DNA from 4 places in the Kosakonia oryzendophytica genome. Region 2 is predicted to be linked to each of the others. Evidence: predicted binding sites of a transcription regulator. Region 2 holds the regulator's gene; each other region holds the start of a gene.
What was found. The regulator Fur, encoded in region 2, represses iron uptake genes when iron is present. The targets are predictions, from matches to a motif close to ATAATAATGAGAACNACTATCAA.

Region 1: the regulator Fur is predicted to act here: its motif matches at 2,133-2,155, upstream of fes (enterochelin esterase).
Region 3: the regulator Fur is predicted to act here: its motif matches at 2,878-2,900, upstream of zupT (zinc transporter ZupT).
Region 4: the regulator Fur is predicted to act here: its motif matches at 1,752-1,774, upstream of sodA (superoxide dismutase [Mn]).

The regions. Positions count from the first base shown of each region.
Region 1 covers NZ_CP115659.1:3,750,657-3,755,783, forward strand. Annotated here, with positions in the region: gene entF (enterobactin non-ribosomal peptide synthetase EntF) at 1-620, opposite strand, end outside; gene O9K67_RS18240 (MbtH family protein) at 617-835, opposite strand; gene fes (enterochelin esterase) at 863-2,074, opposite strand; gene O9K67_RS18250 (TonB-dependent siderophore receptor) at 2,330-4,585, shown strand; gene entD (enterobactin synthase subunit EntD) at 4,837-5,127, shown strand, end outside.
Region 2 covers NZ_CP115659.1:3,565,742-3,570,868, reverse strand. Annotated here, with positions in the region: gene O9K67_RS17330 (beta-N-acetylhexosaminidase) at 1-1,918, shown strand, start outside; gene fur (ferric iron uptake transcriptional regulator) at 2,014-2,460, opposite strand; gene fldA (flavodoxin FldA) at 2,749-3,279, opposite strand; gene ybfE (LexA regulated protein) at 3,443-3,724, opposite strand; gene ybfF (esterase) at 3,860-4,633, opposite strand; gene seqA (replication initiation negative regulator SeqA) at 4,816-5,127, shown strand, end outside.
Region 3 covers NZ_CP115659.1:703,212-708,338, reverse strand. Annotated here, with positions in the region: gene O9K67_RS03445 (TRAP transporter large permease) at 1-24, opposite strand, end outside; gene O9K67_RS03440 (TRAP transporter small permease) at 42-551, opposite strand; gene O9K67_RS03435 (TRAP transporter substrate-binding protein) at 631-1,608, opposite strand; gene ygiD (4,5-DOPA-extradiol-dioxygenase) at 1,929-2,717, opposite strand; gene zupT (zinc transporter ZupT) at 2,914-3,690, shown strand; gene O9K67_RS03420 (hypothetical protein) at 3,725-3,898, opposite strand; gene ribB (3,4-dihydroxy-2-butanone-4-phosphate synthase) at 4,139-4,792, opposite strand; FMN riboswitch at 4,898-5,047, opposite strand.
Region 4 covers NZ_CP115659.1:5,007,102-5,012,228, forward strand. Annotated here, with positions in the region: gene kdgT (2-keto-3-deoxygluconate transporter) at 1-807, opposite strand, end outside; gene sodA (superoxide dismutase [Mn]) at 1,056-1,676, opposite strand; gene rhaT (L-rhamnose/proton symporter RhaT) at 1,967-3,001, shown strand; gene rhaR (HTH-type transcriptional activator RhaR) at 3,002-3,850, opposite strand; gene rhaS (HTH-type transcriptional activator RhaS) at 3,924-4,760, opposite strand; gene rhaB (rhamnulokinase) at 5,066-5,127, shown strand, end outside.

The DNA.
Region 1 (5,127 bases), 180 kb from region 2:
GGCGGCGGCAGTTCGCTGCGCTGTTTCGCCCAGAAGGCACTGTCCCGCTGCCAGCTTTCACTGTCCCGGTAACGCTGATACTCATCCACGACCTCAGCAAACGGCGTGAATGACGAAGAGGGAGTGGGTTCACCACGGCGCCAGGCGCTGTAAATGGCAGCAATCTGGCGGGTAATGGCCGGGAAACTGAAGCCATCCACCACCAAATGATGATAACGCTGATACCAGTACCAACGTTGTTCGCCCACGCGCAGCAACTGATGGAACACCAACGGTTTGCCGCTCTCTACACGCAGGTTTTGCCCGAGATCGGTCTGCATCGTACTGAGGGCGGCGGCGTGCGGGTCGGACTCGCGACGAAGATCGACAATCGCCGGGAGGGCAAAGGTCTGCGCGTCGTCCACCCATTGCCACACATCACCGTTATCTTCCGTAAAGCGCATGCGCAGCGTATCCGCTTGCATCATTCCGGCGACAATCGCTTGTGCCAGCAACGCCGCATCTATCTCTCCCTGCAACTCGACATAGTGCGCTACGCTCCAGGCATTAGGCAGTGATGAGAGTTGTTCCGCCATCCAGATCCCTGGCTGGGCGGCCACCAACGGTAAACGTGTGCTCATTGGTCGCTCCCTGATTGCGCGTAGTGCGCCGGGGTTAATGTCCGCCAGTTCGCCGCAAGCCAGGCGTTGCATTCCGCCTGCGGCTGCGGCTCGCACAGAACACGCCAGCCGGTGGGTAAGCTGCACTGCGCAGGCCACAGACTGAACTGCTGCTGCGAATTTTGCAGAATGTAAAATCGCCCTTGCGGATTATCGAAGGGGTTGGTGAATTCCATAGCAAACTCCTGTCGTGGAAAGGCGCTTTAGCGCGGGCGGGTCAGCGGCTGCCAGAGCGTCATAAGCCCGGACGTCAGCCCGCCCCGCCAGCAAAGCGCATCATGTCCGCCGTCTACCTGACGCCAGAAAACCGGCTGCTGTGTGTGTTGCAACAGAGAAAAGAGAGCCTGATTGGCCCGAAAAATGACCGGCTCACGTACACCCGCCTCCAGCACAATGCGCAGGCCGTGCGGTTGAAGCTCGCCGTTTTTAAGTTGTTCAATGAGGATGCCGTCCTGCTCCCCGCCCCGGTGCGGCCACCAGTACGAACCGGACTGGCTGAGCACACAGCCAAAACGTTGCGGCCAGTGCAGCGCGGCATACAACGCCGAAAGACCGCCAAAACTCTGCCCGGCGACGACGGTGCGATCGGCGCGATCGCTGAACGGAGCAAGTGCCCGCACCTGCGGTAACAGCTCTTCTTGTACCGCTTCCCAGAATGCGGCGTTGCAAGGTAACTCCTCGCTGCGATGCGCATTATCAATCACGTCAATCAGCACATAGACCGCATCAGGCAGTTGCCCCGTACGGGTGAGCGATGCCAGCGCTGGCCACACCGGCATGCTTTTCGCCCAGAACTGACCGTCCAGCAGGATCGCCAGCGGGCGTTGCGTCGGGTCGCTGTCGCCAGTCGTATACACCCAGACAGTTCGCGCGTTGTTCAACCGCTGACTGCGCCATTGCAGACGCTGCGGTTCGGTAAACGGCGTTTCGGCATCGCGCCAGCCGGGTTGTAATGGCGCATCAGGCATCTCCAGCGCCGACACCGGATGACCGCGCCCGCCGCGCCAGCTTTGCGGGTTCAGCGGATCGGCAATCGCATGGGAGAGTAACCTGCGCCAGCCCTCACGCAGCGCCTGGCGGTCCGGCGGCGTAGTGTTAAACACGTCCGCAGAGAAATCGTCGTTATTTTCAGACGGGATCAGACAATAACTGCCACGCCAGCCCGCTTCCAGCCGCGTTGTCCAGTACCAGACATCCGTACCGGCAATGCGCGTCAGCGATTGCGGCAACGCCTTTTGATGGTGATCGGTGACGCCGGTAATGTAAATCCATACCCGGCGCACGTTTGATGTCGCTTCCGTTCCTGCCGGGTCCCGCCACCAGAAGGTCACACTGTATTCTTCCGGTGTCGCTTTGACCCATTCCGGCCCCTGTTTCGACTTCCACCAGGCATCACTTCCCGTTGTTGACGTCACGACTTTAACCTCAAATTGGCTATGGAAATTTTTGCTTGCAGATCAAAAAATATCGATAATATTATTGATAACTATTTTCATTTGCAATAGCGTAATGGCGCGCTGTGGGAAGCGCGTCTTTCTTTTAAAAATGGCCACCGTGGGCGAATTTTCTCAGGACTGAGCACCTCGCTGCGTGTTGGCTTCATCATGCCGCCTCCTCTCCCCCTGGGAATGGATTAGCCAAGGAAGCGGCGACGAAAAGCAGGTAATACAATGAAGAACAAAATCACGTCCCTGGCCTTATTGGTCAATCTGGGGATCTACGGTGTTGCGTTGCCCGCAATAGCCGCAGACAGCACCACCAGCGACGCCGATGCACACGATGACACTATCGTCGTCACGGCAGCACAGCAAAACCTTCAGGCGCCGGGTGTTTCCACCATTACGGCCGAAGAGATCCGCAAAAACCCGCCCGCCCGCGATGTCTCTGAGATCATTCGCACCATGCCGGGCGTGAACTTAACCGGTAACGCCACCAGCGGTCAGCGCGGGAATAACCGTCAGATTGATATTCGCGGTATGGGCCCGGAAAACACCCTGATTCTGATCGACGGCAAACCTGTTACCAGCCGTAATTCCGTACGTCTGGGCTGGCGCGGTGAACGTGATAGCCGTGGCGATACCAGTTGGGTACCGGCAGAGATGATCGAACGCATCGAAGTTATCCGCGGCCCGGCAGCAGTACGTTACGGAAATGGCGCAGCGGGCGGTGTGGTGAATATCATCACTAAAAAAGAGAGCTCGCAGGAGTGGCACGGTGCATGGAACAGCTACTTCAACGCCCCGGAACATAAAGACGAAGGCGCGACCAAGCGGACAGATTTCAGCCTGAGCGGCCCGCTGGGTGGCGATGTCAGTTTCCGCCTGTACGGCAATCTGGCGAAAACCCAGGCCGACGCATGGGACATCAACCAGAATCACCAGTCTGAACGCACCGGCATTTACGCAGACACGATGGCAGCAGGTCGCGAAGGGTCAATCAATAAAGATCTTAACGGTGTAGTACGCTGGGACTTTGCGCCGCAGCAATCTCTTGAGTTCCAGGCGGGCTATAGCCGTCAGGGCAACCTGTACGCAGGCGACACGCAAAACACCAATAACGACAGCAGTACCAATAACTACGTGAAAGAGAACTATGGCAAAGAGACCAACCGTCTCTATCGTCAGAACTACTCCATCACCTGGAATGGCGGCTGGGATAACGGTGTCACAACCAGTAACTGGGTACAGTATGAACATACCCGCAACTCGCGTCTTGGCGAGGGGCTGGCCGGGGGCACCGAAGGTTTGTTCAACAGCAATCAGTTTACGGATATCGACCTCTCCGACGTGATGCTGCATAACGAAATCAACCTGCCGCTGGAACTGCTGGTGAACCAGACCCTGACACTGGGCACCGAATGGAACCAGCAGCGTATGAAAGACCTGGCGTCCAACACCCAAACGTTCATGGGCGGCCCGATTGCCGGTCTGAACAGTACCGGTCGCAGCCCTTATTCTGATGCCGATATTTACTCGGTGTTTGCCGAAGACAACATGGAGTTGACTGACAGCACCATGCTGACGCCAGCGCTGCGTTTCGACCATCACACCATCGTGGGTAATAACTGGAGCCCATCGCTGAACCTGTCTCAGGGGCTGGGCGATGACTTTACCCTGAAAATGGGCATTGGCCGGGCCTACAAAGCGCCAAGCCTGTATCAAACCAACCCGAACTACATTCTTTACAGTAAAGGCCAGGGTTGCTACGCCAGCGGTAGCGGCGTGGGTTGCTACATGATGGGTAACGATGACCTGAAAGCGGAAACCAGCATCAACAAAGAGATTGGTCTGGAGTTCAAACACGAAGGCTGGCTGGCCGGTGTAACCTGGTTCCGCAACGATTACCGCAACAAGATTGAAGCCGGTTATTCACCGCTGAGCCAGACGGCCGTGGGCAAAACCAAAACCGACCTCTATCAATGGGAGAATGTGCCAAAAGCGGTCGTAGAAGGTCTGGAAGGAACGTTGAATGTGCCGGTAACCGATGTGGTCACCTGGAGCAACAACTTCACCTATATGCTGCAGAGCAAAAACAAAGAAACCGGCGAGCGTTTGTCGATCATTCCGGAATACACGTTAAATTCCACCCTGAGCTGGCAGATTGTGCCGGATGTTTCTGTGCAGTCGACTTTTACCTGGTACGGCAAACAGGAACCGAAAAAGTATGATTATCAGGGTAAACGTGTGACCGGTTCAGCGACCAACGAAGTCAGTCCGTACAGCATTGTTGGCCTGAGCGCGACCTGGGATGTGATGAAAAACGTGAGCCTGACCGGCGGTGTTGACAACCTGTTCGACAAACGTCACTGGCGTGCAGGTAACGCCCAGACGACGGGCGGCAGTACGGGTTATATGTATGGCGCAGGCGCGGAAACGTATAACGAATCCGGCCGCACCTGGTTTATGAGTGTGAACACACACTTCTGATCCCGGTCCACACAGGGGGATTTCGGTCCCCCTCACCCCGGCCCTCTCCCCAAAGGGGCGAGGGGGAAAACCACAGCTTTGTAACGCTCTGCTCTCGTCCTTTATGGGCGAGGGGAAAACAACAGGCCTGTAACGCTCTGCTATCGTCCTTTATGGGAGAGGAAGAAAACCGCAGGTCTGCAACATTTTGTCCCCTCTCCCTTCCAGGGAGAGGGCTAGGGTGAGGGTAAACATACCAGGCAAGGTCCAACATGCACATCACACATCACACCATTTCACTTGCCAGACACACCCTGCACCGTATCGATTTCGACCCTGCAACCCTTACCCCCGGTGATTTACTCTGGCTTCCCCATCACGCCGAACTGGCCGCTGCCGGGCGCAAACGCCAGGCTGAACATCTCGCCGGGCGCATTGCCGCCGTCCACGCTTTACAACCCTTTGGCAGCACCGCCGCGCCGGTTATTGGCGCGCAGCGCCAGCCCTGCTGGCCGCCGGGTCTGTTTGGCAGTATCACGCACTGTGAAAATCACGCGCTGGCG
Region 2 (5,127 bases):
CGCGGTGAAAACCCGTTTTGCACTGCTGGGCGTGAAAGCGGGGAGCTATCCTGTTCGCAGCGTAATTGCGAGCCGTGATTTCAGCGGTGACGAGGCGGTATCTGGCGCTTATACCTTGCATATTGGCGCGAAAGAAGCCGTGGTAACCGGTTACGATCAGGCTGGGGTGTTCTACGGTTTGCAATCACTGCTGTCACTGATCCCAACGACAGGTGCAATGAAAATTGCGGCGCTGGACGCCAAAGATGCGCCGCGCTTTGACTACCGTGCCATTCAGTTGGATGTCGGTCGTAACTTCCACAGTAAGGATGCGGTGTTGCGTCTGCTGGATCAGATGGCTGCCTATAAACTGAATAAATTCCACTTTCATCTCAGCGATGATGAAGGCTGGCGTATTGAGATCCCAGGCTTGCCGGAGCTGACCGATATTGGCAGCAAACGTTGTCACGATCTGAGCGAAAAAACCTGCCTGTTGCCGCAACTGGGTTCTGGCCCGGATAGCAACAACAACGGAAGTGGTTTCTTTACCCGCGCGGATTACATCGACATTCTGAAGTATGCGAAAGCCCGGCAGATCGAGGTTATTCCGGAAATTGACATGCCTGCCCATGCGCGTGCAGCCGTGATCTCTATGGAAGCCCGTTACGATCGACTGATGAAAGAGGGCAAAGCGCAGGACGCGGCGCAGTTCCGCTTGCTGGATCCAACGGATACCTCCAACACTACCGGGGTACAATTTTATAACCGTACCGGCTACCTTAACCCTTGCCTCGACTCATCACGCAATTTCGTCGACAAAGTGATCGGTGAAATCCAGCAGATGCATAAAGAGGCGGGCCTGCCGCTGCAAACCTGGCATTTTGGCGGTGATGAGGCAAAAAATATTTACCTGGGCGTTGGGTATACCGATCAGAAGAACCCGGAAGCAGGTAAGGGCATCATCGATAAAAGCAAGCAGGACAAGCCGTGGGCGAAGTCGCAGGCGTGCCAGGCGATAATTAAAGAGGGAAAAGTAACGGATGTTGAGCATCTTTCCAGCTATTTTGGTATTGAAGTCAGCAAACAGGTGAAAGCCCGCGGCATTACTACAATGCAAGCCTGGCAGGATGGTCTGAAAGATGCCAAAGACGCATCGGTATTCGCCACCGATCATGTCAACGTGAACTTCTGGGATACGCTCTACTGGGGCGGTTTTGACTCGGTTAATGACTGGGCGAACAAAGGGTTCCGCGTTATCGTTTCCAACCCGGATTATGTCTATCTTGATTTTCCGTATGAAGTAAACCCGCAAGAGAGCGGTTATTACTGGGGCACGCGCTTTAGCGACGAACGTAAGATCTTCAGTTTCGCGCCGGACAATATGCCGCAAAACGCCGAAACTTCTGTTGACCGTGATGGCAACCCCTTTAGCGCGAAGTCTGATAAAACATGGCCTGGGGCGTATGGTCTCTCCGCGCAGTTGTGGAGCGAGGTGGTGCGTACCGATAACCAGATGGAGTATATGATCTATCCGCGTCTGGTTGCGGTGGCGGAGCGCGCATGGCATCGGGCGGCCTGGGAGCAGGACTACAAAGCCGGTCGTGAGTATAAAGGTGGTGAAACGCACCTCGTCAATGTTCGTGCCCTGGATAAAGACTGGACACGCTTTGCCAACGTGTTAGGCAGCCGCGAGCTGGCGAAACTCGATAAAGCGGGTATTCACTACCGCTTGCCAGTGCCAGGCGCTCGCGTGGTGGGGGGCGTGCTTGAAGCCAACACCAGCTTCCCTGGCATGGTGGTGGAGTACTCTACCGACGGCGGCAAACACTGGCAGCGTTATGACGATAGCGCCCGCCCGAAGGTGAGTGGTGAAGTGCAGGTGCGTACCGCCAGCCCGGACGGGAAACGCGTAAGTCGTGTGGACAGTGTAAAGGCGTGATCGCTGTGTAAGCCGGATAAGGCGCAGTCTGCTGCAGTTATCCGGCAACCAAAAAAAGCCAACCGTCAGGTTGGCTTTTGGCATATCAGAATGGATTATTTCGCGTCGTGCGCGCTTTCATCTTCGCGGCAGTCACCTTCAGCGCAGTGGCCATACAGGTAGAGACTGTGGTTCGTCAGACGAATGCCGTGTTTGGCGGCGATTTCACGCTGACGCGCTTCAATAGAATCATCACTGAATTCGATCACTTTGCCACAATCGAGGCAAATCAGGTGATCGTGGTGATGTTGCTGGGTCAGTTCAAAAACGGACTTGCCGCCTTCGAAGTTATGACGGGTCACAATGCCGGCGTCATCGAACTGGTTCAATACACGGTAAACCGTAGCCAAGCCGATCTCTTCGCCCATGTCGATCAGTCGCTTGTATAAATCTTCCGCACTGACATGATGGTTATCCGGCTCCTGAAGCACTTCCAGGATTTTTAACCGAGGAAGCGTGACTTTCAGGCCGGCCTTCTTTAATGCGGTATTGTTGTCAGTCATGCGGAATCTGTCCTGTTGCTATACGATTCACTTCCTTAGGGGAAGTTATAGGAATGCACCTGGGATAATGCGTCTCATTATAGAACTGCCATGTCTAAATGAAAACTGCAAGCCCTCAAGTAAAGTAAGCTTATAAAACGTGGGGTCGCCGACAAAGTCCTGTGCGGCAGCCCAAGTTTAGCAGGGCTTATTGTACAGTGATGAAGAAAAAAGTTAAAAATTTGTAGCAATTATTTCCATCGCTTATACCTATTAATACGGCGCAACCCACAGGCTACGCCGTAAATATCAGGCATTAATGATGTCGTCCAGGTGCAGCTCTTCCGACACCTGCTTAACCCATTTCTTCACGCGTTCCGCGGTCAGTTCCGGCTGACGATCTTCATCAATCGCCAGACCCACAAAGTGGTCATCATCCACCAGACCTTTAGACGCTTCAAAATGGTAACCAGCGGTCGGCCAGTGGCCCACGATAGTCGCACCGCGCGGTTCAATGATGTCACGGAGAGTTCCCAGGGCATCACAGAAATACTCTGCGTAATCTTCCTGATCGCCACAGCCGAACAGGGCGACTAATTTACCGTTGAAGTCTACTTCTTCCAGCGTCGGGAAAAAGTCATCCCAGTCGCACTGCGCTTCGCCATAATACCAGGTTGGAATGCCGAGCAGCAGAATGTCATAGCCTTCGAGATCTTCTTTGCTGCTCTTGGCAATGTCATGTACATCGGCAACGTCTTTACCAAGCTGACTTTGAATCATTTTCGCGATATTTTCGGTGTTACCGGTGTCGCTGCCGAAGAAAATGCCTGTAATTGCCATGAGTAAAATAACCTCTTGAAACTTAATGAGATGGTGGTGGCGTTTAGCCCACAGATAAGGGCAATCATAGCAGAACAGGGAAGCACGCGGAAACAGCTATCGCGCCGGACTGCACTCTATGACACATGAAAAGAGGCGTAAAAGCGGTGATTCGGAGGATTCGCTATCCGCGTAAGGCGTTGAGCTGGGCCAGCAGCATCTCTTCAATAAGCTCGCTACGGCTCATTTCACGGGCGTCCGCCAGCTCATTTAGTGCCTCTACCGCTTCAACATTCAGTTTTAATTCAACGCGTTTGAGCCCGCGAACTTTATCGCGTTTGAGCTGATTACGTTTGTTGATGCGCAACTGTTCATCGCGCGCGAGCGGGTTGGTCTTGGGCCTTCCCGGACGACGCTCATTCGCGAACAGATCTAGTGTCGTACGGTCCGTTTGTTCTTTAGCCATGGTTTAAGCAGCATACTACGGGAAAGACAAGCAATCGGGACGTCGCCCCGGGCTGAATAGCGCGCCATCATACATCAGCACAACGGGCGCGCCAACGACCGGGCGCGATCAAACGACCGGTCGCCGTCTTTTTAATCAGTTTGCCTTTTCAGAGAGATAACGACGGATAGCGCGCATTACCGCTTCCGGTTTCTCGGCGTGCACCCAGTGGCCCGCTCCGGCTATGACATGTGCCCGCGCTTGTGGAAATTGTGCCAGCAGGGTGTCACGGTATGCTTCCGTCACATAGGGCGAGTTACCGCCGCGGACGAACAGCGCGGGTTTATCCCATGCCGGGACATTTTCCCAGCCAACGATGTGCGCATACTGATCCCACAATACCGGGACATTAAAGCGCCAGTCGCCATCAACAAACGATTTCAGCAGAAACTGGATCACGCCTTCTTCTTTTATCTCTTCGCGCATCAGTGCGGCGGCTTGTTGGCGCGTGGTGGCGTGTGCGTGGCTCACGGCGTTGATGGCGGCGAAAATCTCATCGTGGCGGCGCACGTGGTAATCCACCGGCGCGATATCGATCGCCACCAGTTGGTCGATCCGCTCTGGCGCCAACGCGGTGAGTGCCATGACAGCTTTCCCTCCCATGGAGTGGCCGATAAACGTCGCTTTTCCGATGTCGTGGGCATCAAGCGTGTCCAGCAGATCCTGTGCCATCGCCGGGTAGTTCATCTCCGGAGAGCGGGGAGAAAGGCCGTGGTTGCGCATATCCACTTGCAGTACGTCATGATCCTGCGTCAGGTCACGGGCGAGCACGCCGAGGTTGTCCAGACTGCCAAACAGGCCGTGAACAAGGACGACCGGAGAATTGTTGTGCGGATGTTGCGCAGATTGCGCGCGCGTATTCAATTTCATGGCAAAGTTCTTTTTTTCACTCTATCGGGTTAGGTTATTATGTTGAACATTCTGCCGCCCTGCTGCAAGGTTCAGAATTACTCTGAGTTTTGCCGCGACCCTGGTTTGACGCTATCCGCTGTTGAGATTTCACTTTATAATCCCAACACTTGTATTCAGATAAGATACTGCACTGGATTAAGATGAAAACGATCGAAGTTGATGATGAGCTCTACTCCTATATCGCCAGCCACACGAAGCATATCGGCGAGAGCGCATCCGACATTTTACGGCGCATGCTGAAATTTTCCGCCGTATCACAGTCACCACCTGCCGCTTCCCTCACGCCGGTAAAAGAGACGCGTACTGTGAGTACCGTTGAAGGGGTTAAACCGGCGAACACCGCCAAAGACAAAGTTCGCGCCGTCCGCGAACTGCTGCTGTCTGATGAATACGCTGAGCAGAAAAAGGCCGTTAATCGTTTCCTGCTGGTGCTGTCTACACTTTATTCACTC
Region 3 (5,127 bases), 2.3 Mb from region 2:
AAAGACAAGAATAAATGCATCCATAAACTTTCCTTACCGGATCAGCTCGACGAACCCAGCAGTACCACCTGGCGGTGGTACTGCGCGCCAAAAAGCATCTTCTCGATAATAAACAGGAGAGTAATCGCCGAACCGACAGGAAGCGGCAGGTAGCTCTCACCTGCGGTGAACAGCGGGAATTCCGCCACCGGCTGTTCCCACAACTCCGCACACAACGCGCTGCTATACCAGAGAATAAACAGGCTGATAGCCATCAACATCAGATCCGCCACAATGGAGCAGGCTTTGCGCGCAGGTTCGCTCAGGCGATCCGTTACCATGCTGACAGCGATATGCGACCCCGCACGGTAACTCACGGCTGCACCGACGAAGGTAAATGTCACCATGCAGATAATGGCCACCGGTTCCGGCCAGGACAACGCACTGTTCATCACATAGCGGGCAAAAATCCCCACAGGAATAATGGCAACCATAATTAACAGCGCCAGCCCGGCAACCCACATTGAAACCCGGTAAAGAATATCCATCAATATCGAATAGCGTTCACCCATAATTGTTTCCCCGGAGAAGATTGAAAACAGCAATACGGAAACACGTTATTTGGGCAAGGCCGCCCCTGCCCGTTAAACGTTATTGCACTTGCTGAATCCGGGTAATTAAATCCTGGTGTTCTTTTCCATATTTATCGCGAACCGGTTGAGTGGCTTTATAAAAGACGGCTGTATCGATATCGTGAAATTTCACACCTCCGGCTTTCATCGCCTCCAGGGATTTTTCATTATACGTTTTCCACAATGCCCGCTGCTCAACCTGAGCCTCTTTCGCCAGTTTAAGAATTAATTCCTGATCCTCTTTTTTCAATTTATCCCATTTCGGCTTAGAGAATAAAAACAGCTCAGGAATAATAAAGTGTTTGCTCCAGGTGTAATTTTTGACAACCGGAAGATAATTATGCGCAACAAAAGTCGGTGGGTTGTTTTCCGTACCATCAATCACCCCGGTCTGCATACCGCTAAACACTTCGCTCACCCCCATAGCCACGGAGTTCGCCCCCATTGCCTTCAGCGTATCGAGTGCGATTGGACTGCCCTGAACACGGATCTTCATTCCTTTTAGATCCTCAGCATTGTTTACCGGCGCTTTGGTGATTAAATTACGCGTACCGGCATCCATCCAGCCAAGAAAGATCAATCGGGATTTACTGCTGTCAGACAAACGACCACCAATTTCCTGGCCAATCATCCCATCGAGCACTTTGTGCATATGATCTTCATCGCGGAAAATATAGGGCAGCGTAAAGACATTAATCTCGGGGAGTATCGCCGCCACCGGCGTCATCGATACGCGAATAATATCAATTGCGCCAATCTGCGCTTGTTCAATCACCTGTTTTTCGTCACCTAATACGCCGCCAGGAAACGTTTTAATATCCAGTCGTCCGTTTGTCGCTGCGCTTAACTTCTCTCCCATATGCTTAACAGCAACAACATTAGGATAGTCAGCAGGATGGACGTCAGCTGCGCGGAAGGTCTGAGCTAAAGAGGCGTGGGAGATAAACAACAGAGCGGAACTAATACATACTTTCAGTAAGGTTTTTGCTGAGTTCATATTTCCGTGTCTCCAGAGGGTCTGATTTTTAGAAAAAAAGGTCGACCGCGAACAAGGCGTTCGTGGTATTACGGTAAACGTTTTTTATGGGTATATCTGAGACAGTAGACACTCTGAAGAGTAGTCACTCGATGGCGTTATTGCGACGATGCTGTTCACAAAAAATTGCTAAATTCAGCACAGCGTTTCATTTTTGCAGCGAACATCTTTTTATTTTCAAAAAAACGGCATTTCAGTATCCGTTTTTTGAGATCCACCTCGTATTTCTCTACTTTCGGGATGAAAGCACAAACAAAAATGGCGCATTACGCGCCATTGGGTTAACCAACCTGAACGGAAAGCATGCTGAGAGAGCCCATCTCAATGCCATCAACCGGGATCGATACTGGCTCTTTACCGTCCCACGCGCCAAGTACGTACAACAGTGGCAAGAAGTGCTCCGGCGTCGGGTTCGATAACGAACCGCCTTCATGGTCAAGGTAGTTGACCAGCGGATGTTGCTCAGCCGGTCCCTGCCAGGTCAGATTCTCTTTCACAAAGTCATTGAACGACGTTGCCCACGGGTATGGCGTATTCTCACCGTGCCAACGCGCTGTTCTCAAGTTGTGCACGACGTTACCACTGGCAACCAGCATAATGCCCTCGTCACGCAACGTCGCCAGTTTACGCCCCATCTCAAGATGCCATGCTGCGGGTTTAGTGCTGTCCACACTCAGTTGCACCATCGGGATATCCGCATTGGGGTACATTTTTATTAATACTCCCCATGAACCGTGGTCGAAACCCCAGGCTTCTTTGTCGAGCACCACCGGCACCGGTGCCAACAGTTCAACCAAATGCTGTGCTAATTCTGGTGAACCCGGCGCCGGATAATGCGTGTCATACAGCGCCTGCGGGAAACCGCCAAAATCATGGATCGTTTTCGGTGCTTCCATCGCCGTCACGCCCGTGCCACGCGTAAACCAGTGGGCGGATACCACTACAATCGCTTTCGGGCGCGGCAGTGTTTCGCCCAGTTCCCCCCAGGCACGGGTATAAATGTTATCTTCCAGAACATTCATTGGACTACCGTGGCCCAAAAACAGCGCTGGCATACGGGGTGCTGACATGGTGATATCCTTACAGAGTGTGACAATTTGATAGCACTACATTACGCCTTTTCAGTAGACGAAGAACTCTGATAACCATGATGAAGATCTTCAGTAATTTTGAATGTAAGGAATGCGTAAAGATGGCGCGCCCGCCTCGCTTTTCGCAACGTGAAAACATACATTAATGAGAATCATTATCATAAAGGAGTTATGCATGTCAGTGCCCCTAATCCTGACCTTACTGGCAGGCGCTGCCACCTTTATTGGCGCGATCCTCGGCGTGTTAGGCCAGAAACCCTCTAATCGCGTACTGGCGTTTTCGCTTGGTTTTGCCGCCGGAATTATGTTGCTCATCTCGCTGATGGAGATGCTTCCCGCCGCGCTGGCAACAGAGAATATGTCGCCCATGCTGGGCTATGGCATGTTTGTTGTCGGGTTGCTGGGTTACTTTGCGCTGGATCGCATGCTGCCTCACGCCCACCCGCAGGACTTAATGCAGGGTACACAACACAGCTTCCCGCGCGGCATCCGCCGTACCGCCATTCTGCTGACGCTCGGTATCAGTCTGCATAACTTTCCGGAAGGGATCGCCACGTATGTCACCGCCAGCAACGATCTGGAGTTGGGGTTCGGCATCGCTTTTGCGGTGGCATTGCACAATATTCCTGAAGGACTTGCGGTTGCCGGCCCGGTCTATGCCGCTACGGGTTCCAAACGTACTGCTATCTTCTGGGCCGGCATTTCGGGTCTGGCGGAAATTATCGGCGGCGTACTGGCGTGGTTGATCCTCGGTAGCCTGGTGTCACCGGTGGTGATGGCTGCAATCATGGCTGCTGTCGCGGGGATTATGGTTGCGCTTTCTGTAGATGAGCTTATGCCCCTGGCAAAAGAAATAGACCCGAATAATAACCCGAGCTATGGCGTACTGTGTGGTATGTCGGTGATGGGATTAAGTCTGGTCGCCCTTCAGGCGATGGGAATTGGCGGTTAAGCCGACCGCCTGCCACCATGGACGGGTAGCGCTGCTACTCGCCCTGCCTGGCACCGCTGATTTTCTTCAACTCATCAAGCACACGCTGATAAGCTGTGTATAGCGCATCGCGGTCGTGGCGACAGGCTTTATTGTTGCGTTTAAGCGCATGAATATAGACAACGAGGACCAGAACAATAAGCAGTAGCCAATACCAGGAAATAAACATCGCGACTCCATGACTCTATTTGGCAAAAAACACAACGCAGAATCATTAAAAATCTTTTTAATTTAACGGATTAGGTGAATTCAAACCCATTACTCACATCAGATAACGCCATTACCACTTTATAAGTAGAGGCCTAAGATTTCAACGTGTGAGCATGAGAAGTGCAACAAAGTTTGATACAGGACAGGCAAAAAAAATCCGAAGCCAGCGACTTCGGATTTTTAGCGTTAACGGCAACAATTAGCTGGCTTTGCGCTCATGCTCCTGACGGTATGCCACGAGGTCTTCAATCGTCACAACCGCCATATTGTGTTGCTTAGCAAACGCGATGCACTCCGGCGCACGGGCCATAGAGCCATCGTCATTGGTTAATTCACACAGCACACCCGCCGGTTTAAACCCGGCCAGCGTGACTAAATCGATAGTGGCTTCGGTATGACCGCCACGGGTCAGAACACCACCCGGTTGCGCCCGCAGTGGGAAGACGTGACCAGGACGGTTCAGGTCAGACGGTTTAGCACCGTCTGCAATCGCCGCGCGAACGGTCGTAATACGGTCAGCAGCGGAAACACCGGTGGTGACGCCGTGAGCGGCTTCAATAGTGACGGTAAAACCGGTGCCATAGGCGCTGGTATTGTTCTCGACCATCATGGGCAGATCGAGTTGTTTACGGCGTTCGTCAGTCAGGCATAAACAGACAATCCCACTACCGTGACGGATAGTCAGCGCCATCTGCTCAACGGTCATGGTTTCGGCGGCGAAAATCATATCGCCTTCGTTTTCACGGTCCTCGTCATCGAGCACCATTACACCCCGGCCTTCGCGCAGTGCGGCGAGTGCGTTTTCAATACGTTGGAAAGGCGTGCCAAAAGAAGAAAGCAGCGTCTGATTCATGGTAAAAGACCTCAATAAAGTTATGGTTACCAGAATCAGGGCAGTCTTAGGAGTGTCGCAAAGCGGCAAAAAAATAACGCGAGCGGGCATCATGCCCGGCAGTATCGTTACTCTCTCCCATCCGGACTTTAACCGTCGGCCCCGGAATTACACCGGATCTGCTGACCTTCAGGCATTAACCTGAAGCGCTCGCGGGCTTTCAGCGTACGCTGATTTACCGCCGGTGGGGAATTTCGCCCCGCCCTGAGAATAAGCGGAATAACTATAACGCCATTGATTACCTTCGGCAATGCATAAGCTTCAAACAATTCTGGTTTATCACCTGGGGTTATCAC
Region 4 (5,127 bases), 1.4 Mb from region 2:
CGTGGCGACCGCCGCGCCCGCAGAGCTGGAGGCAGCCAGACCGGCAGTTCCATCCCCACCACCAAGCAGTTTATCGGCGAGAATCAGCGGAATGCCGGTGATCACAATCACTGCCAGACCTAACAAAATGCCCAATAGCCCGGTTTGTGCAATCACACTTAAATCGATGGTATTACCCAATGCGAACGCAAAGAATGGGATCAGCGTCTGCACCGCCTTGCTAAAGAATTCCCTCAGTTCCGGATCAAGGTTACCCAGTGCGAACCCCACCAGGAAGGGCAACACCGCACCCACAAACACATGCGGCTCAAACGGGGCGATACCCGCAGTACCGAGAATAATCATCGTCATCAACGGGCCGGACTCCAGCGACATCAACACAAACGCTCCGGCTTCCTCTTTCGTGCCGTATTGCTGCATGATCGACGCATAAAGCCCGCCGTTGGTCATATCCATTGAGGCCACCAACGCCAGCGTCGACAGCCCGGCAAAAAATCCGACTTCAACGCCGTGCGCCGGGATCACGCGCGATGCCACCGCCGCAACCACCCATGCCACGGCAATTTTGGTGACCACCAGCGTACCGGATTTCCGCAGTACCGTACCGGTCGCGCTCAGCTTGATCGACGCTCCCATGCAGAAAAACCACACTGCCAGGATTGGCACCGTACCGGTGATCATGCCGTTGGTAAAAGAGCCAAAATATTTACCCGCTCCCGGCGCAAAGGTGTGGCACAACGCACCGATGAACAAAGGAACCAGCATCATACCGCCCGGAATTCGCTCTATTGCACGTTTGATTTGCATATTTTCACCTGTCGTCAAAACCGTCTGATTTTGCTGCGCCGACCAGAAAACGCTCAGCGCCGATGAGGTGATGTTAGAACCCGTTTCCGGAGAGAAAAGTGATCAATCATGCATAACGAAACAATATTTCATTATTTTAGGATCATTGTTTTTATTGTCTGTTCTAATGTTTAACGACATAAAAAAACCCCCGTAGGCAGCGCCTGGCGGGGGTTTTGCCTCACCTTACGGTGAGTGACGAAACAGCCTTATTTTTTCGCCGCGAAACGCGCAGCAGCTTCGTCCCAGTTCACCACATTCCAGAACTCTTTGATGTAGTCCGGGCGGCGGTTCTGGAATTTCAGGTAGTAGGCGTGTTCCCAGACATCCAGCCCCAGGATCGGGAAGCCAGAGGCGCCGGAAATCGCTTCACCCATCAGCGGGGAATCCTGGTTTGCAGTAGAAACCACTGCCAGTTTGTCGCCTTTCAACACCAGCCATGCCCAGCCGGAGCCGAAGCGGGTCGCTGCTGCTTTTTCAAATTCTGCTTTGAAGTTATCAACGGAACCGAAATCACGCTCGATTGCCGCTTTCAGGTCACCCTGCAGGGTGGTGCCTTTTTTCAGACCTTTCCAGAACAGGCTGTGGTTCGCGTGGCCACCGGCGTTATTACGCAGAACGGTTTTTTTGTCCGCTGGCAGCTGGTCCAGTTTGGTGATCAGCTCTTCAGCAGACAGATTTGCGAACTCCGGCAGGCTTTCCAGCGCTGCGTTTGCATTGTTCACATAAGTCTGATGATGTTTGGTGTGATGGATTTCCATCGTTTGTTTGTCAAAGTGCGGCTCAAGGGCATCATACGCGTACGGCAGAGCAGGCAATGTATAGCTCATAATCATCTCCATTAAGGGTGTAAGCGGCTACTATGTTAACGCCGCGTAAGCAGTTGGTTCATTATAGTTAATTAAATGATATTGAAAATGTTTATCAATGCCGTAGTTTTTATAAGGTTATAACTTTTGGTTATGTTATTGAAATTGTGAAGCTGCTCACCTCTATAACGCGCTGATTGCCAGCTCTCGCCGTTACGCGGCAAACGCCTCAAGGTTAATCCTCTGACCGATTTTTACACTCATCGGGTCGGCTGCTCGTATCCCGGCGATAAAAACAAAGAGGATTGAAAATGAGTAACGCGATTACGATGGGTATTTTCTGGCATTTGATAGGTGCAGCCAGTGCAGCCTGTTTCTATGCCCCGTTTAAAAAGGTGAAACATTGGTCCTGGGAAACCATGTGGTCAGTCGGCGGCATCGTCTCTTGGTTGATCCTTCCCTGGACAATCAGCGCGCTGTTATTGCCTGATTTTTGGGCCTATTTCAGCTCGTTCAGTGCCTCCACGCTGCTGCCGGTGTTCCTGTTCGGCGCAATGTGGGGGATCGGTAACATCAACTATGGCCTGACCATGCGCTACCTGGGCATGTCGATGGGCATTGGTATCGCCATCGGCATTACGCTGATTGTCGGTACATTAATGACACCGATCATCAACGGTAACTTCTCGGTGCTGATTGGCACCGAAGGCGGTCGTATGACGCTGCTGGGCGTGCTGGTTGCCCTTATCGGCGTGGCTATCGTCACCCGTGCGGGCCAGTTGAAAGAGCGCAAAATGGGTATCAAAGCCGAAGAGTTCAGCCTGAAAAAAGGGCTGGCGCTGGCCATCATGTGTGGCGTTTTCTCCGCCGGGATGTCCTTTGCCATGAACGCCGCCAAACCGATGCACGAGGCCGCCGCGGCGCTCGGTATCGATCCGCTCTACACGGCGTTGCCAAGCTATGTGGTGATCATGGGTGGCGGCGCGCTGGTCAATCTCGGTTTCTGCTTTATTCGTCTGGCAAAAGTGAAGAACTTGTCGGTAAAAGCCGACTTCTCGCTGGCGAAGCCCCTGCTTATCAGCAATCTCCTGCTCTCTGCGTTGGGCGGTCTGATGTGGTATTTGCAGTTCTTCTTCTACGCCTGGGGTCACGCGCGTATTCCGGCGCAGTATGATTACATCAGTTGGATGCTGCACATGAGCTTCTACGTGTTGTGCGGCGGTATCGTCGGGCTGGTGCTGAAAGAGTGGAACAATGCGGGCAGACGCCCCGTGAGCGTACTGAGTCTGGGCTGCGTGGTGATCATCGTCGCCGCCAATATCGTTGGCCTCGGCATGGCCAACTGATCAGGCGGCAACACGACTACGATGACGCCACTGACCTGGCGTCATCCCCACTTCCCGGCTAAACACCACCGAAAAGTAGTTACTGTCTTCAAACCCGCACTGCATGGCGATTTCGCTGATCATCTGCTCGGAATGCTGCAACAGATACTGTGCATGACAAATGCGTAACTGGCGCAAATAGTGATTGATGGTCATCCCGGTCTGACTGCGGAATTGCTGGCGCAGCGCCCGCTCGCTGCACTGCTCCTGCTCACAGAACTGCTCCAACACAAAGCTGCGATTCAGGCTGCCGGACAGCGCAGTAATCAGCTTATCCAGCAGCGCTTCGCTGTGGGTAGCGGCAAGATTATCGGTGGCAAAACGGTGGCGTTTTAGCGTCAACACCAACTGCGCAAACAGCGTTTCCGCCATGAGATTGTCGAGGGGATCGGGTCTGCCGCTCTCGTGCTCAAGTTGCGTAATGACCTGTCGCGCCTGCGCCATACCGGTGCTGCCGATGCGCCAGTGTGGCGTCCATGGCGAGCCATTAAGCCCGGGAATATGCGCTGCCCAGTCGAGGTTCAAGGTCAACCGGTCCGGGCAGTAAATGATGTTTTGCAGCACCAGGTCGTTGACCGACGCGTAAGAGTGACAATCTTCCGCGCGGATGTAGAACAGGTCGCCACGGGTAATGCGATACGGGCGATCGTTAAGCACATGCAGGCCGTTGCCGCGCCATACCAGCACCAGTTCATAAAACTCATGGGTATGTTCGGCAAAGACATTTTGCGGATAGCGATCCGCCACCGCCACCGCCTGTCCGGTGCGGGGGAAGAAGTCCGCTTTACGAAGAATTAACTGGCCTGCCACAACGTCACCTCTGCCGTGAACAACCTGTGATTATTAGCGGAACTACGGCAAAAAATCGGTGATAGCCTTCTCGTTACTGAAGCAGCGTGTCGCGCCCCTGGCGGATGTCTCGCGGTGACCAGTCGAACTCGCGACGAAACAGTGTCGAAAAATGGTTGCTGTCGCCAAAGCCGCAGCGAAAGGCGATATCCGTCACGCTCTCGTCGCTATGACGCAGCATGTGCCGCGCTTTGATAAGCCGTAAACGGTTGAGATAACGCTGCGGAGTCAGGCCAGTCGACTGCTTAAGCTGGCGGTGCAGCGTGCGCAGAGAGAGCGTAAATTGCTCTGCCAGCGACTCCCAGCAAATATCCTCCGCGAAGTGATCTTCCAGCCACAGCATCAACTGATTGAGCCGGGCGTCGTTGTTTGCTGCGCCCTCTTGCAGGCTGCTTTTACGCAGTAACACCAGCAGTTGCATAAACAGGATCTCGCGGTTGGCGATACCGTGAGTATCCATCTCCAAATCCATCTCTTCCATCTGACTGATGATACCGCGCACCTGAGTCAGGGTGTGCTGATTCACCCGCCAGTGCGAGGGATAGTGCCCGTCCTGCTCCTGCGGCAACAACAGATTCAGTCCGGATAAAAACTGGAATGCATCCGGCGAACGGTACAGAACATTGGTCAGACAAAGGTTGTCAGTATGTTCATACAAGTGCCGGTCATGGTCGCGGACAAAACAGACCGTCCCGCCGCTGATGGTGTAGGGCTGACCGTTAAAAACGTGGATCCCTGTGCCATGCTCAACAATCACAATTTCATGGAAATCATGGTGATGCTCAGGAAACGCCGCCTGGGGTAATCGCGGTTCAATGGCGACAGGCGATTTACCTGACGGAAAAAAATCCACGCTATGAAGTACGGTCATACTCACCCCCAACCCAACAATGAGAAAAGTTCTCAAAATAGTAATTAAGGGTTTGCAACCTCACCTTAAATTTTCGACAGCATTTCGCGCATAGGCTGCCGTTTTTTCAAGAAACGGCCGGAAAGATCGGGAAATGTGGCAAGGGTCACAATGGCCCCAACCCCCACCAGAACTGGAAACTGTGAACTCTCTCACGTTCACCTTTGCTTTCTTGCCAGCGCGAAATCGCCACTGTCCGTAACAAGAAGGTACGGCACATCGCCCTTTTTTAGACTGTCTGCAATGACTCTAAGAAGGACCCCATCATGACTTTTCGCCATTGTGTTGCAGTTGACTTAGGCGCCTCCAGCGGACGTGTAATGCTGGC